2 regions of the Paraburkholderia sp. J94 genome follow, and region 2 is predicted to be linked to the other one. Evidence: riboswitches for the same ligand, from Rfam matches in the RefSeq annotation. Region 2 holds a riboswitch; the other holds the start of a gene.
The links. Region 2 has a riboswitch for glycine ahead of gcvT (glycine cleavage system aminomethyltransferase GcvT). Riboswitches for the same ligand answer to the same signal wherever they lie in the genome.

Region 1: another riboswitch for glycine. It lies ahead of U4Y88_RS04860 (D-amino acid dehydrogenase); the one in region 2 lies ahead of gcvT (glycine cleavage system aminomethyltransferase GcvT).

What each region holds. Positions count from the first base shown of each region.
Region 1 is NZ_CAJMZH010000002.1:340,615-347,117, forward strand. It holds gene U4Y88_RS04850 (MFS transporter) at 1-452, opposite strand, end outside; gene U4Y88_RS04855 (LysR family transcriptional regulator) at 573-1,496, opposite strand; glycine riboswitch at 1,673-1,763, shown strand; gene U4Y88_RS04860 (D-amino acid dehydrogenase) at 1,941-3,224, shown strand; gene U4Y88_RS04865 (ABC transporter substrate-binding protein) at 3,271-4,005, opposite strand; gene U4Y88_RS04870 (GntR family transcriptional regulator) at 4,040-4,933, opposite strand; gene acnA (aconitate hydratase AcnA) at 4,969-6,503, opposite strand, start outside.
Region 2 is NZ_CAJMZH010000014.1:75,977-82,479, reverse strand. It holds gene U4Y88_RS27135 (UvrD-helicase domain-containing protein) at 1-806, opposite strand, end outside; gene U4Y88_RS27130 (oxidoreductase) at 1,205-2,254, shown strand; gene U4Y88_RS27125 (hypothetical protein) at 2,536-2,895, shown strand; glycine riboswitch at 3,216-3,315, shown strand; glycine riboswitch at 3,372-3,499, shown strand; gene gcvT (glycine cleavage system aminomethyltransferase GcvT) at 3,602-4,720, shown strand; gene gcvH (glycine cleavage system protein GcvH) at 4,792-5,172, shown strand; gene gcvP (aminomethyl-transferring glycine dehydrogenase) at 5,269-6,503, shown strand, end outside.

The DNA.
Region 1 (6,503 bases), on a different contig from region 2:
TCGCCGCCCGCCGAGAGCCCTTGCAACAGGCGTCCGAGCACCACCATGATCGTTGCGCTCGCACCGATGCTCGCGTAGCTGGGCGTCAGCGCGATCAATGCGGTGCCGGCCGTCATCAGCGCGATGGTCAGCGTGAGCGCCGCCTTGCGTCCGCGCTGATCCGCGAGATTGCCGATGATGACCGCGCCGAGCGGGCGCATCAGAAACCCGGCGCCGAATGTCGCGAACGACAGCAGCAAGGACGTGAGCGCGTTGCCGCCCGGAAAGAACAGCTTGCCGATGGTCACGGCGAAGAAGCTGTACAGCGTGAAGTCGTACATTTCCAGCCCGTTGCCGATCGCGGCGGCAACGATGGCGCGGCGCGTGGGCGCGCGTCGGACGGGTTCGGCCGAATTCAACGTGTGGCTCATGGCGGACACGCCGTCGTTCAGCGCGTGGGGCATTTCGTTCATTGACGTCCTCTTGTCGGAGCGATCGGATAGCGGCGTGCGTCACCGGAAACCAGTGTTTGTTGCCAAAATCCACGCGACAAGTGACGGATTTTCAATCCATTGACGTCTGGTTATAGCGGCTCACGGTTTGAGCGTGTGCGGGCGCGTCGGGTCGTAATCGCGCAACGCGGCGGCGATGGCGTCGTGCAGGCGTTCCGCCGAACCCGGCAACGTATGACGATCGCGCGTCACGAGCGAAATCACGCGTGCGGGCAAGGGCTCGGCGAGTTCGAAAAAGTCCATCGTTTCGCGCATGAAACGGCTGCTCGTGGATTCGGCCGAGAGCAGGATGAGCGTGTCCATCTGCGAACACATCGCCAGCGCGAGCGACATCGACGAGCATTCGATCACGCGCGCGGGCAAGGGCAGGCCGTGATCGGCGAACAGATGCACGAAGGGCGTGCTCGCGTCCGCGAGCGGATCGAGCACGATCCATTCGGCCTCGCGCAAGGCGGCCAGCGAGCGCTCGCCGCTCAGCGGATGCCCCTTGCGCGCCGCCACCAGCGTGGCCATGTTCAGCACGGGCGTGCAGTCGAGCAGGCTGTCGGGCGCCATGCGCTGCGAGCTCAAGGCGAAATCGAGCGTGCCTTCGCGGACCTGTTCGAGCAACTGGTTCGGCCGCATTTCCAGCAGACGCAAACGCGCCTGCGGATAATCGCGCCGGAAGGCCGAAAGACAATCGGCGAGCGGACGCAGCAGCGCGGTCACTGGCGTCACGCCGATGCTGATGTCGCCGACCGCGTTGCCCTTCATCTCCTCCATGTCGTCGCGCGCGCGGCGCACGTTTTCGCTGATGAGCCGCGCATGGCCGACGAGACGCTGCCCCGAAGCGGTCAGCTGAACACCCTTGCTGGAGCGCACGAACAGCGTCGCGCCCACCTGCCCTTCGAGTTCCTTGAGCGCTTTGCTCAATGCCGATTGCGTGACGTGCAGCACGCGCGACGCTTCGAGAATGCTGCCGGTTTCCGCCACGACGGCAAGCGCTCTCAGTTGATGCAGTTTCATATTTGGACAATGGAAGAAGAACGGGAAGGCAGATCGCAGTTTAACCGCAACGCCACGCGGTTTTTTTGGGTTCGCCGCATTCAATCCGGCAAAACCCTCATGCAAAACATCGCAGAGCGAATTTTGAAAAAGCGGTTGCCGTGCGCGCGGTGCGCGGCTAATCTTGACGCGTTCGCACACGCTGCATGGGAGAGATCGTTCGACCGGAACGACGCCGACGGAGCAACCGCCCCGGAAACTCTCAGGCAAAAGGACCACGCAGCCGGAACATCTGGAGAGCGGCGCATCATCGCGATGGCGCCCACCGAAGGGGAGCCACGCGCCCATTCAACGCGCGGGCGAAACTCTCAGGTACATGGACAGATGGGGCATCGGCGCCGGTTGCAATCGGCCGGCGATGCCTAACGCAATCACTGCGCGCAGCGATGCACACTGGACCATGTCATGTCACGAATCGCCGTTATCGGCGCCGGCATTACCGGCGTCACCACCGCCTATGCGCTCGCACGGCGCGGCCATCACGTCACCGTCATCGATCGTCACCGCTACGCCGCGATGGAAACCTCGTTCGCGAACGGCGGCCAGCTTTCCGCGAGCAATGCGGAAGTCTGGAACAGCCGCGCCACCGTGTTCAAGGGCCTGCGCTGGATGCTCAGGCGCGACGCGCCGCTGCTCATGAACCCGCGCCCGAGCTGGCACAAGTACAGCTGGATCGGCGAGTTTCTGCGCCAGATTCCGAATTACCGCAGCAATACGATTGAAACCGTGCGTCTCGCGATTGCCGCGCGCGAACATCTGTTTTCGATTGCGCAACGCGAGTCGATCGAATTCGATCACGAGCAGCGCGGTATTTTGCACTTCTATGCAACGCGAAAGGAATTCGAGTCGGCCACGAAAGTGAATGCGCTGTTGCGCGAAGGCGGACTCGATCGGCGCGCGGTCACGCCGGAGGAAATAGGCGCGATCGAGCCGACGCTGCAAGGCGATTTCCACGGCGGCTTTTTTACCAAATCCGATTCGACTGGCGACATTCATAAGTTCACACGCGGCCTGGCACTGGCGTGCGAACGGCTTGGCGTCGAGTTTCATTACGACACCACGGTGCAGTCGATTGACGATGCGGACAACGCCGGGGTCTCGATCGCCACGGTGCGCGATGCGCTGCCTGCCGTTTCAACGTTCGATCGCGTGGTGATCTGCGCGGGCGTGGGCAGCCGCGCGCTCGCCGCGCAGATCGGCGACCACGTCAACGTGTATCCGGTGAAGGGCTATTCGATTACCGTGTGCCTCGACGATCCGGCGAGCCGCGAGGCCGCGCCGTGGGTCAGCCTGCTCGACGACGCCGCGAAGATCGTCACGAGCCGCCTGGGCGCCGATCGCTTTCGGATTGCGGGCACTGCCGAACTCAACGGCGCGAATCGCGACATCCGCTCGGACCGTATCGAGCCGCTGGTGCGCTGGGCGCGCACGCATTTCCCGTCGATCTCGACGTCGCGCGTGATTCCGTGGGCGGGCTTGCGGCCCATGCTGCCGGGCATGTTGCCCCGAGTCGGCCGAGGCAGGCAGCGCAACGTGTTCTACAACACGGGCCACGGCCATCTGGGCTGGACGCTGTCGGCGGCGACGGCAGAAGCGGTCGCCACACTGATCAGCGATGAGATCGCGGAGTCTCGCCCGCTTGTCGTTGCGTCGACAACGACATTGGCGCGAGCCGTTCAGGCCGATTGATCGATTGATCGATCGACAGATTGAAGGACGAAAGGCGCTCGCGTGTTCAGGCCGCGGGCGCCACCGACGCCCCTTCGATCCCATGCCGCGCCAGCGCCTCGGCGACAAAGCCCGACGCCTTCTTTTGCTCGACGAAATCCGCGAGCACGGCGGCGGCCTGCTCGCCACGGCTTTTCGCCACCCCCATCGCCTGGCGGATCACCATGAAGCGCTCGTCGAGCAAACGCAGGCCGCCAATCTGGCGCGCATCGGCCTGCAATTGCTGCTTCACCCCCGCGGCCACTTCGAGCCCTTGTTCGATGAAGGTTTGCACGACGGTCGGCGACGTCGGCGCGCGCACGATCTGCGCGGCTTTCAGCTCGCGCGTGAGGAACAGATCGTAGGCGCTGCCCTTGCCCACGGCGACGCGATTGTGCGGCGCGTCCACCTCGGCGTTGCTGCGAACCGGCGAATCGTCGCGCACGAGATAGAACCCTTCGATCAGCACATAGGGCGCGGTGAACGCAATCGTCTCGCCGCGTTTGGGATCGACCGCGAAGAAGCCGAAATCCGCGCGCTCGTCGCTCACCGCCTCGACCGATTTGCCGGCCGCATCGAACACCACGAGTTCGAGCGGCACGCCCAGATACGCGGCGAAATCGCGCGCGAGATCGACGGACACGCCGAACGGTTCGCCCGTGGCCGGATCGCGATTCGCGAGAATCGGATTGCCGAGATTGATGGACGCGCGCAACACGCCCGTGGGTGCAAAAGCTTGAACGACAGCGGGATCGATAGTCATGGTGTGGGTGCAACGCCGCGTGCCGGGCGTCGATTCAGGGTTCAAAAATTTCGCGGATGTTCGACAGCGCGTCGAGCGTATGCAGCAAATGCTGACGCAATTCCTCGGAGGCTTCTTCGTTGCGCTCCTGCTCGAGCAGTTCGAGCACATAAAGATGCTGCTTCGCGTGCTCGACATAGCGCTCGCGATGCTGCATCGAGCGATACGAAAGCAGACGGCGCACGCGATTCACGCGCCGGATCGTGTCGATGAAAAAACTGTTGCCCGACGCTTCGACCAGCGACTCGTGGAATCGCACGCCACGTTCGTGCAGCTGATCGGCGGTATCCGTTTCGATGCCGCCCGCCAGCAGATGCTTTTCGACTTCACGGCAGCGTTCGAGCACCTTGCGATCGAGCTTGTAGCCCGGTTCGAGCAGCGCGGCCGGCTCCAGCGCGAGACGCAGACGATAGGACTTGAGCAGGCTGTCCGGCGTCGTCAGCATGGGCGAGAACTCCCAGCCGTAACCCGGCTTGCGCTCGGCCCAGCCCTCTTGCGCGATGCGGCCGAGCACGGCGTTCAGTTGTCCGCTCGTGAGACCGTAGCGCGTGCGGATCAATTGCTCGGAAAAGGTATCGGGCAGCTCGCCCTTGAGACGGTCGTCGGCGATCTGGAAATACACGCGCGTCACAAGGTCGGTTTCGGCGAGACCGAGTTCGTCCACCACATCGGACAGCGAATCGAGCACCGGCCGCGCCACGAAAAAGCCGCGATTCTTCTCGCGCGTGAGCACGCCCTTCTCGTGCAGCAGCGCAAGCGCTTCGTTCACGGGCGAGCGCGAAACGCGCAGGCGGTCGGCCAGCATCTGCGCGGGCAGATGCGCGCCGGCCTCCATGCCTTCGGTACGAATCAGGTCGATAATTTGCGTCGCAATGGATCGGTCGATCATCTCATTCAGCCAGCCGCGCAACGTCGGGGCTTCGTTCAGCGGCCCCCTGTTGCGAGTGTGTTTTGCAGGATCAGCGGAATCACGCCGCCCGAGCGCAGCAAGCTGCATTCGAGTTGCGTTTCCACGGCGGCGCGCACGTCGATCGATTCGATGCGGCCATCGGCGCGCACGATGCGCACCGGCACCGCGCAGCGCGGCGCGAGCGTCGCGGCATCCGCCTGAACGTCGAGCATATCACCCGGCTGGAGCGCGAGCGTATCGGGATGGGTGCCAGGCGCGAAACGCAGCGGCAGAATCCCCATGCCGATGAGGTTCGAGCGATGGATGCGCTCGAAGCTCGCGGCCAGCACCGCGCGGATGCCGAGCAGCCGCTGGCCCTTCGCGGCCCAGTCGCGCGACGAGCCCGTGCCGTAGCGTTCGCCCGCGATCAGCACGACCGGATCGCCGGCCTCGGCGTAACGCTGCGCGGCCTCGAAGATCGGCAGCACGTCGCCGCTCGGCACGTGCAGCGTGTGCGCGACCGGCATGCCCGGCTTCAGGCGGTTCACGAGCGTCTTGTTGTAGAACGCCGCGCGCATCATCACTTCCCAATTGCCGCGCCGCGAGGCGAACACGTTCAGATCGTCGCGATCGTCGCCGCGCGAGACGAGGAAGTCCGCCACGAAGCTGTCTTTCGGAATCGCGCTCGCGGGCGAAATGTGATCGGTGGTGATGTCGTCGCCGAGCACGAGCAGCGGATACGCGCGATAGCTGCCGAGCTGGCTGCCCTGATCGGCGGCGGCGAACGGCGGGCGGCGCAAGGCCGTCGATTTCGGGTCCCACGGAAAGCGCGCCGAAGACGGCGCTTCCAGGTCGTGCCACGCGGGATTGCGGCTCGCCACGGCGAACGCACGCGGATAATCCTCGGGATCGGCCGATTGCGCCACGAGCGCGGCCACTTCCTCGCGCGTGGGCCAGAGATCGCGCAGATAGACCGGCGTGCCGTCGGCGGCGGTCTGCACCGGCTCGCGGCTCAGATCGATTTCGGCGTTGCCCGCCAGCGCGAACGCGATCACGAGCGGCGGCGACATGATGAAGCCGAGATCGAGATCGGGATGAATGCGGCCCGCGAAATTGCGGTTGCCCGAGAGCACCGCGACGGGATAAATGCGGCCCTCGGCCTGCGCCGCGCGCACGCTCTCCGTGAGCGGCCCCGAATTGCCGATGCAGGTCGTGCAGCCATAACCGACGATATCGAAACCCACGGCCGCGAGGTCGTCGATCAAACCGGCGCGCGCGAGATACGTGGCGGCCGCGGGCGAACCCGGCGCGAGCGATGTCTTGATCCACGCGGGCACGTTCAGCCCTTTCGCGCGCGCCTTGCGCGCCACCAGCCCGGCGGCGATCAGCAAGGCGGGATCGGATGTGTTCGTGCAGCTCGTGATGGCGGCGATCGCCACGGGATGACGCGGCATGCGTGGGGGCTGCGCGTGCGGTGTTGTCGGCACGAAGTCGAATTTCGCGAGCGCCTTGGGCAGCATCGTGTAATCGAGCAGATCCTGCGGACGGCGCGGCCCGGCCACGTGCATGC
Region 2 (6,503 bases):
AGGTTTTCGATGGTCGCGCCGCGCCAGCCGTAGATCGCCTGGTCGTCGTCGCCCACCGCCGTGAACGCCGCGCGCGGGCCCGCCAGCAGCTTGAGCAGCTCGTACTGGCAGGTGTTGGTGTCCTGATACTCGTCGACCAGCAGATAGCGCAGCTTGTTCTGCCAGCGCTCGCGCACCGGCTCGTTCTTCGCGAACAGCTCGGCGGGCAGGCGGATCAGATCGTCGAAATCGACGGCCTGATAAGCGTGCAGCGTCGCCATGTAGTTGCGGTAGACGATGGCGGCCTGGTGCTCGTCCTCGTTCGAGGCCGTGGCCAGCGCTTCCTCGGGCATCACGAGGCCGTTCTTCCAGAGCGAGATGATCGACTGGATCTTGCGGATGAAGCCCTTGTCGGTCGAGCCCACCTGCTCCTGGATCATGGAGAAGCAGTCGTCCGAATCCATGATCGAGAACTGGGGCTTGAGTCCCAGATGCTCGGCTTCCTGACGCAGGATCTGCACGCCCAGCGAGTGGAACGTACAGACGGTCAGCTGGTTGGCCGGCACCTTGCGGCCTTCCTTGCCGGGCGTCGTGAGCGTCTTGCCTTCGAGCAGCTTGCCCACGCGCTCGCGCATTTCGGCGGCGGCCTTGTTGGTGAAGGTGACGGCGGCGATATGGCGCGGCTCGAAGCCTTTCGCTTCGATCAGATGCGCGATCTTCTGCGTAATGACGCGCGTCTTGCCGCTGCCCGCGCCGGCGAGCACGAGACAGGGACCGTCGAGATAGCGTACCGCTTCGTTCTGGGCGGGATTCAGGCCTGCGGACATCGTTGCTGGATTGGAAAAACGGGTGGTACTGCCGGGAGGCGTGCGGCGCAAGACCTGCGCATGATGCAGACGATGCTCATGGCGCGGCGGCCCTTCACGCGAGAGCAGCGATGTTAACACGACGCGGCGTCGCACCGATGTCGCCCCGCTAATGGCGCGACGGCGGGTCCTGTGCCGCCTCGTTCGCGCCCTTGCGGGACGGAACGGCTGGGCGGCGAGGCGCTACGTCGATATGCCCATACGCCGATACGCCGATCCGTCCCCGTTCGCTGCGTGGCGCGCCGCGAGCTGTACGTGCCACCCGAGCGCCACCGCGCGTGCCACAATAACGGGCTCCCGCCACCCGCGGCATCGCTACCCGCCGTGCCGCTCCCACGCTGGAAAGAGGACGCGCTTACATGACAGCACCGCTGCAAATCGGCCTGATGGGCTACGGCTTCGCCGGCCAGACCTTCCATGCACCCGTGATCGCCCATAGCGGCGCGGCGCAACTTGCCGCCATCGCCACGAGCCAGGCCGAGCGCGCGCAAGCCGACTACCCGGACGCCGCGATCGTCCCCGACCTCGACGCGCTGCTCTCGCTCGACGCGATCGAATGCGTCGTGATCGCCACGCCCAACGACACGCATTACGACCTCGCGCGCCGCACGCTGGAGCGCGGCAAGCACGTGCTCGTCGACAAGCCGGTCACGCTGACCGCCGACGAAGCGCGCACGCTCGCGGCGATCGCGCAGCAGCGCGGCCTCGTGTTCGCGCCGTTCCACAACCGCCGCTGGGACGGCGACTTCCTCACCGTGAAGCGGCTGATCGAGAACGGCGAGCTGGGCCGCGTCACGCATTACGAATCGCACTTCGACCGCTTCCGTCCGCAGGTGCGCCAGCGCTGGCGCGAGGACGCCACGCGCGGCGGCGGCCTGCTCTACGACCTCGGGCCGCATCTGATCGACCAGACGCTCGCGCTGTTCGGCGCGCCCGAGTCGGTCACGGCCTTTGTGCACACGCGCCGCGACAACGCCAGCGCGCCCGACTACGCGCACCTCGTGCTGCGCTACGCCGGGCTCGACGCCGTGCTGCATGCGAGCGCGCTGGCCGCGTATGCGCCGCGCTTCGCGATTCACGGCACGCGCGGCAGCTATCTGAAGAACGGGCTCGATACGCAGGAAGATCAGTTGAAGGCGGGCCTGCGCCCCGGCCAGCCCGGTTTCGGCGACGGCAACGAAGCAGGCCGTCTGCATGTCATGGCCGACGACGGCCAGGAGTCCGATCGCGAAGTGCCCAACGCCGCGGGCAATTACGCCGACCTGTACCGCGCGCTCGCTGCCGCGATCCGCGAGGGCAAGCCGTTCCCGGTGAGCCCGCAGGACGCCATCGACGTGATGACGATCGTCGAGCTGGCGATGCAAAGCGCCGAGGAAGGCCGCACGCTCGCTTTCACGCGCGCGGGCTGAATCACAGGCCGAGTCACTGGCCGTACCACAAGCCGAACCCAAAGCTGAATCGCGCGCCGTGTCACCCACGGCCGCGCGGCTTGCAATCCGCCGACGCATCCGAAAGGTCCATACAAACGGTTACAAGTCCGTGCCGCCGCGACGTCATCGCGCGGCGCGCGCGACGCGTTTGCCGACGGACAACGCCGAAAAACAGCGCAACAACACTCCGCAACCTCCGGGTTGCGGGGGACCGGCGCGGTGCGCAAGCCCGCGCCAGGTCGACAACAAGGAGAGTCTCAATGACCCGATTCAACCGTGCCATCCGGCTGGTCTGCGCCACCGCACTCGTTTCGACGCTCGCCGCGTGCGTCGTCAACCAGCAGCCCGCGCCGCGCTCCGGCCCGAATCCGCATGAAGCGGCTGTCGACCGTCTGCACCAGATCGACGGACGCATCGACAACCTCGGCCACCGCATCGACGCGCGCGTGAGCCAGGGCTACTATCCGCCGCCGCAGGGCGCCGCGCTCCATCATCGTCTCGACACGATCCGCGCCGAAGCGCACGACATGGCCACGCAGCACGGTGGCGGCATCTCCGGCGACGAGCAGCACGTGCTCAATCAGGAACTCGATACGGCGGCGCGCGCGATCGGCGAATAAGTCGGCGAATAAGTCCGCGAATAAGTCGGCGAACTCATCGCGATCCCACGGGCCGCCCTGCGCGGCCCGTTTCTTTTGGCGCGGATTCGCGGATCGCGCTCGCGGCGCGCGCGCGGATTTTTCGGGGCCGCATGACGGCGAGCCTTGCGCGACGGCGTTCGGCGCATCGTCCGCGAGCAAGCGCGAGCGGTGTCCGCACGTTCCACACCCGTTCCCCGCCCAAAGCACGCCCCAAGCGCACAGAACGTGGACACAACGCGCCCACAAAGCGCGCCCAATTTTTCCGCATTGACACAGCCCGCCGGCGTCCCGCACAATCGCTGCGCGCGCCGGGAGAGCGCGACGTTCGCGAGTCAGATCCGAACGCCGCCGCCGAAGGGGCAACCCACAAACTCTCAGGCAAAAGGACCGTGCGCGCCGGACCGCTGCTTCGCCTGTTTCGCACCCGCGTGCGAGACGCGCGAGACGGCACTCAGGTCCGCAACTCTGGAGAGCGGCAGTAGAACGGCGGAGGGATCGTAACCCTGGCGTTCAGGCTGCCCACCGAAGGGGCGCGCGTCTTTCCCGACGCAATCTCTCAGGTACCGAGGACAGAGGGGCCATGCAAGAACCGACCACGGGCATCGTGCCTGCGGCGAGTCCTGCATGGCCTTTTTCGTTTTCGCGCGAATTTCGCACGGAAAACCTCGCGACCGCCTGAGGCCTCATGACCGAACTCAAACGCACCCCGCTGAACGACACGCACCGCGCGCTGAACGCCCGCATGGTCGACTTCGGCGGCTGGGACATGCCCGTCAACTACGGCTCGCAGATCGACGAACATCGCGCCGTGCGCACCGACGCCGGCATGTTCGATGTCTCGCACATGTGCGTCGTCGACTTCTCGGGCGCCAAGGCGCGCGACTTCTTCTCGCACGCGCTCGCCAACAACGTCGCCAAGCTGACGACGCCCGGCAAGGCGCTCTACTCCTGCATGCTCAACCCCGAAGGCGGCGTGATCGACGACCTGATCGTCTATTACTTCGCCGAGGACACGTTCCGCACCGTCGTCAACGCGGGCACGGCCGAAAAAGACATCGCCTGGTTCGAGAAGCTCAACGCCGAAGGCGGCTTCGGCCTCACCATCACGCCGCGCCGCGATCTCGCGATCGTCGCCGTGCAAGGTCCGAACGCGCGCGAGAAAATCTGGGCGGTCGCGCCCTCCTCGCGCAGCGCCACCGAAATCCTCAAGCCCTTCAACGCCGCGAAGATCGAAGCCACGCCGTTCGGCGAGCTGATGATCGCGCGCACCGGCTACACGGGCGAGGACGGCTTCGAAGTCGTGCTGCCCGCCGCCGCCGTCTGCGAATTCTGGGACGCGCTGCAACATCAGGGCGTGAAGCCCTGCGGCCTCGGCGCGCGCGACACGCTGCGTCTCGAAGCGGGCATGAACCTCTACGGCCAGGACATGGACGACGCCGTCTCGCCGCTCGACGCGGGCCTCGCCTGGACCGTCGATCTGAAGACGCCGCGCGCGTTCGTCGGCCGCGCCGCGCTCGAAGCGAACGGCACGCGCTCGACCTTCGTCGGCCTGATCCTGCAGAAGGAAAACGGCAAGGCCGGCGGCGTGCTGCGCGCCCACCAGAAAGTGCTGACGCCGCACGGCGACGGCGAGATCACGAGCGGCACCTTCTCGCCGACGATGCAGGAATCGATCGCCTTCGCGCGCGTGCCCGCGGGCGTGCAGCCGGGCGACGTCGTGCAGGTGCAGATCCGTGACAAAGCCCTTCCCGCAAGCGTGGTAAAACTGCCGTTCGTGCGCAACGGCAAGGTGCTGGTCGCCTGATCCGCAAGGATTCCGGCGCGCACGCCCACCCTTTTTCAAGCCATAAAACCGAACCACGCACTGGAGCAACCATGAGCATCCCGGCCGATCTGAAATACACCGAATCGCACGAGTGGATCCGCACCGAAGCCGACGGCACGCTGACCGTCGGCATCACCGATCACGCGCAGGAAGCGCTCGGTGACATCGTCTTCCTCGAACTGCCCGAAGCCGGCCGCGCCGTCACGGCGGGCGACGCCATCGCCGTCATCGAATCGGTCAAGGCCGCCTCGGACATCTACGCGCCGGTGTCGGGCGAGATCGTCGAATCGAACGCCGCGCTCGTCGACGCCCCCGAAGGCGTGAACGGCGCGCCCTACGAATCGTGGCTGTTCAAGATCAAGCCGGCCGCCGACGCCAAGCTCGACGCGCTGATCGACGCCGCCGCCTACGAGAAGGCCATCGGCGCCTAAACCCCGGGACGGCTTTCGTCGAAAGCCCGTCCCAACGCACAGGCGCGGCGGCATCGCGGCACACGCGACGCGCCGCCCGCGCCGGCAGGAAACCTCATGAAGCTCGAACACCCGGATCGTCTGATGAACACCTCGCCCACGGCTCTCTCGCTCGCGGCGCTCGAAGCGCACGACGCCTTCGCCGCCCGCCACATCGGCCCCGACACGGCCGACCAGCAGGCGATGCTCGACGCGCTCGGCTTCGCGTCGCGCGCGGCGCTGATCGACGCGGTGATTCCGGCGAAGATCCGCCGCACCGAAACGCTGCCGCTCGGGCCGTTCTCGCAGCCGCGCTCGGAAGCCGAAGCGCTCGCCGCGCTGCGCGTGCTCGCGGACAAGAACCAGGTGTTCCGCTCGTACATCGGGCAGGGCTATTTCGACACGCACACGCCGGCCGTCATCCTGCGCAACGTGCTCGAAAACCCGGCGTGGTACACGGCCTACACGCCGTACCAGCCGGAAATCTCGCAGGGCCGTCTGGAGGCGCTGCTGAACTATCAGCAGATGATCGTCGACCTGACGGGCCTCGCCATCTCCAACGCATCGCTGCTCGACGAAGGCACCGCCGCCGCCGAAGCGATGACGCTCGTGCAGCGCGTGGGCAAGTCGAAGTCGAACGTGTTCTTCGTCGCCGACGACGTGCTGCCGCAAACGATCGAAGTCGTGCAGACGCGCGCCAAACCGATCGGCATCGAAGTGAAGGTCGGTCCGGCCGCCGAGGCCGCGCAGGCGAACGCCTTCGGCGTGCTGCTGCAATATCCGGGCGTGAACGGCGACGTGCGCGACTACCGCGAACTCGCTCAAGCCGTGCACGCCACGGGCGGCGCGGTGATCGCCGCCGCCGACCTGCTCGCGCTCACGCTGCTCACGCCGCCCGGCGAATGGGGCGCGGACGTGGCTGTGGGCAACTCGCAGCGCTTCGGCGTGCCGATGGGCTTCGGCGGCCCGCACGCCGCCTACCTCGCGGTGAAGGACGACTTCAAGCGCCAGATGCCGGGCCGTCTCGTCGGCGTGACCGTCGACGCGCAGGGCAACCCGGCGCTGCGCCTCGCGCTGCAAACGCGCGAACAGCATATCCGCCGCGAAAAGGCCACCTCGAACGTCTGCACGGCGCAGGCGCTGCTCGCGATCATGGCCAGCATGTACGCGGTCTATCACGGCCCGCAGGGTCTGAAGCGCATCGCGCAGCGCGTGAACCGCGTGGCCGCGATCCTCGCCGCGGGCGCGCAAAAGCTCGGCTACACGCTCGTCAACACGTCGTTCTTCGACACGATCACGTTCGAAGCGGGCGC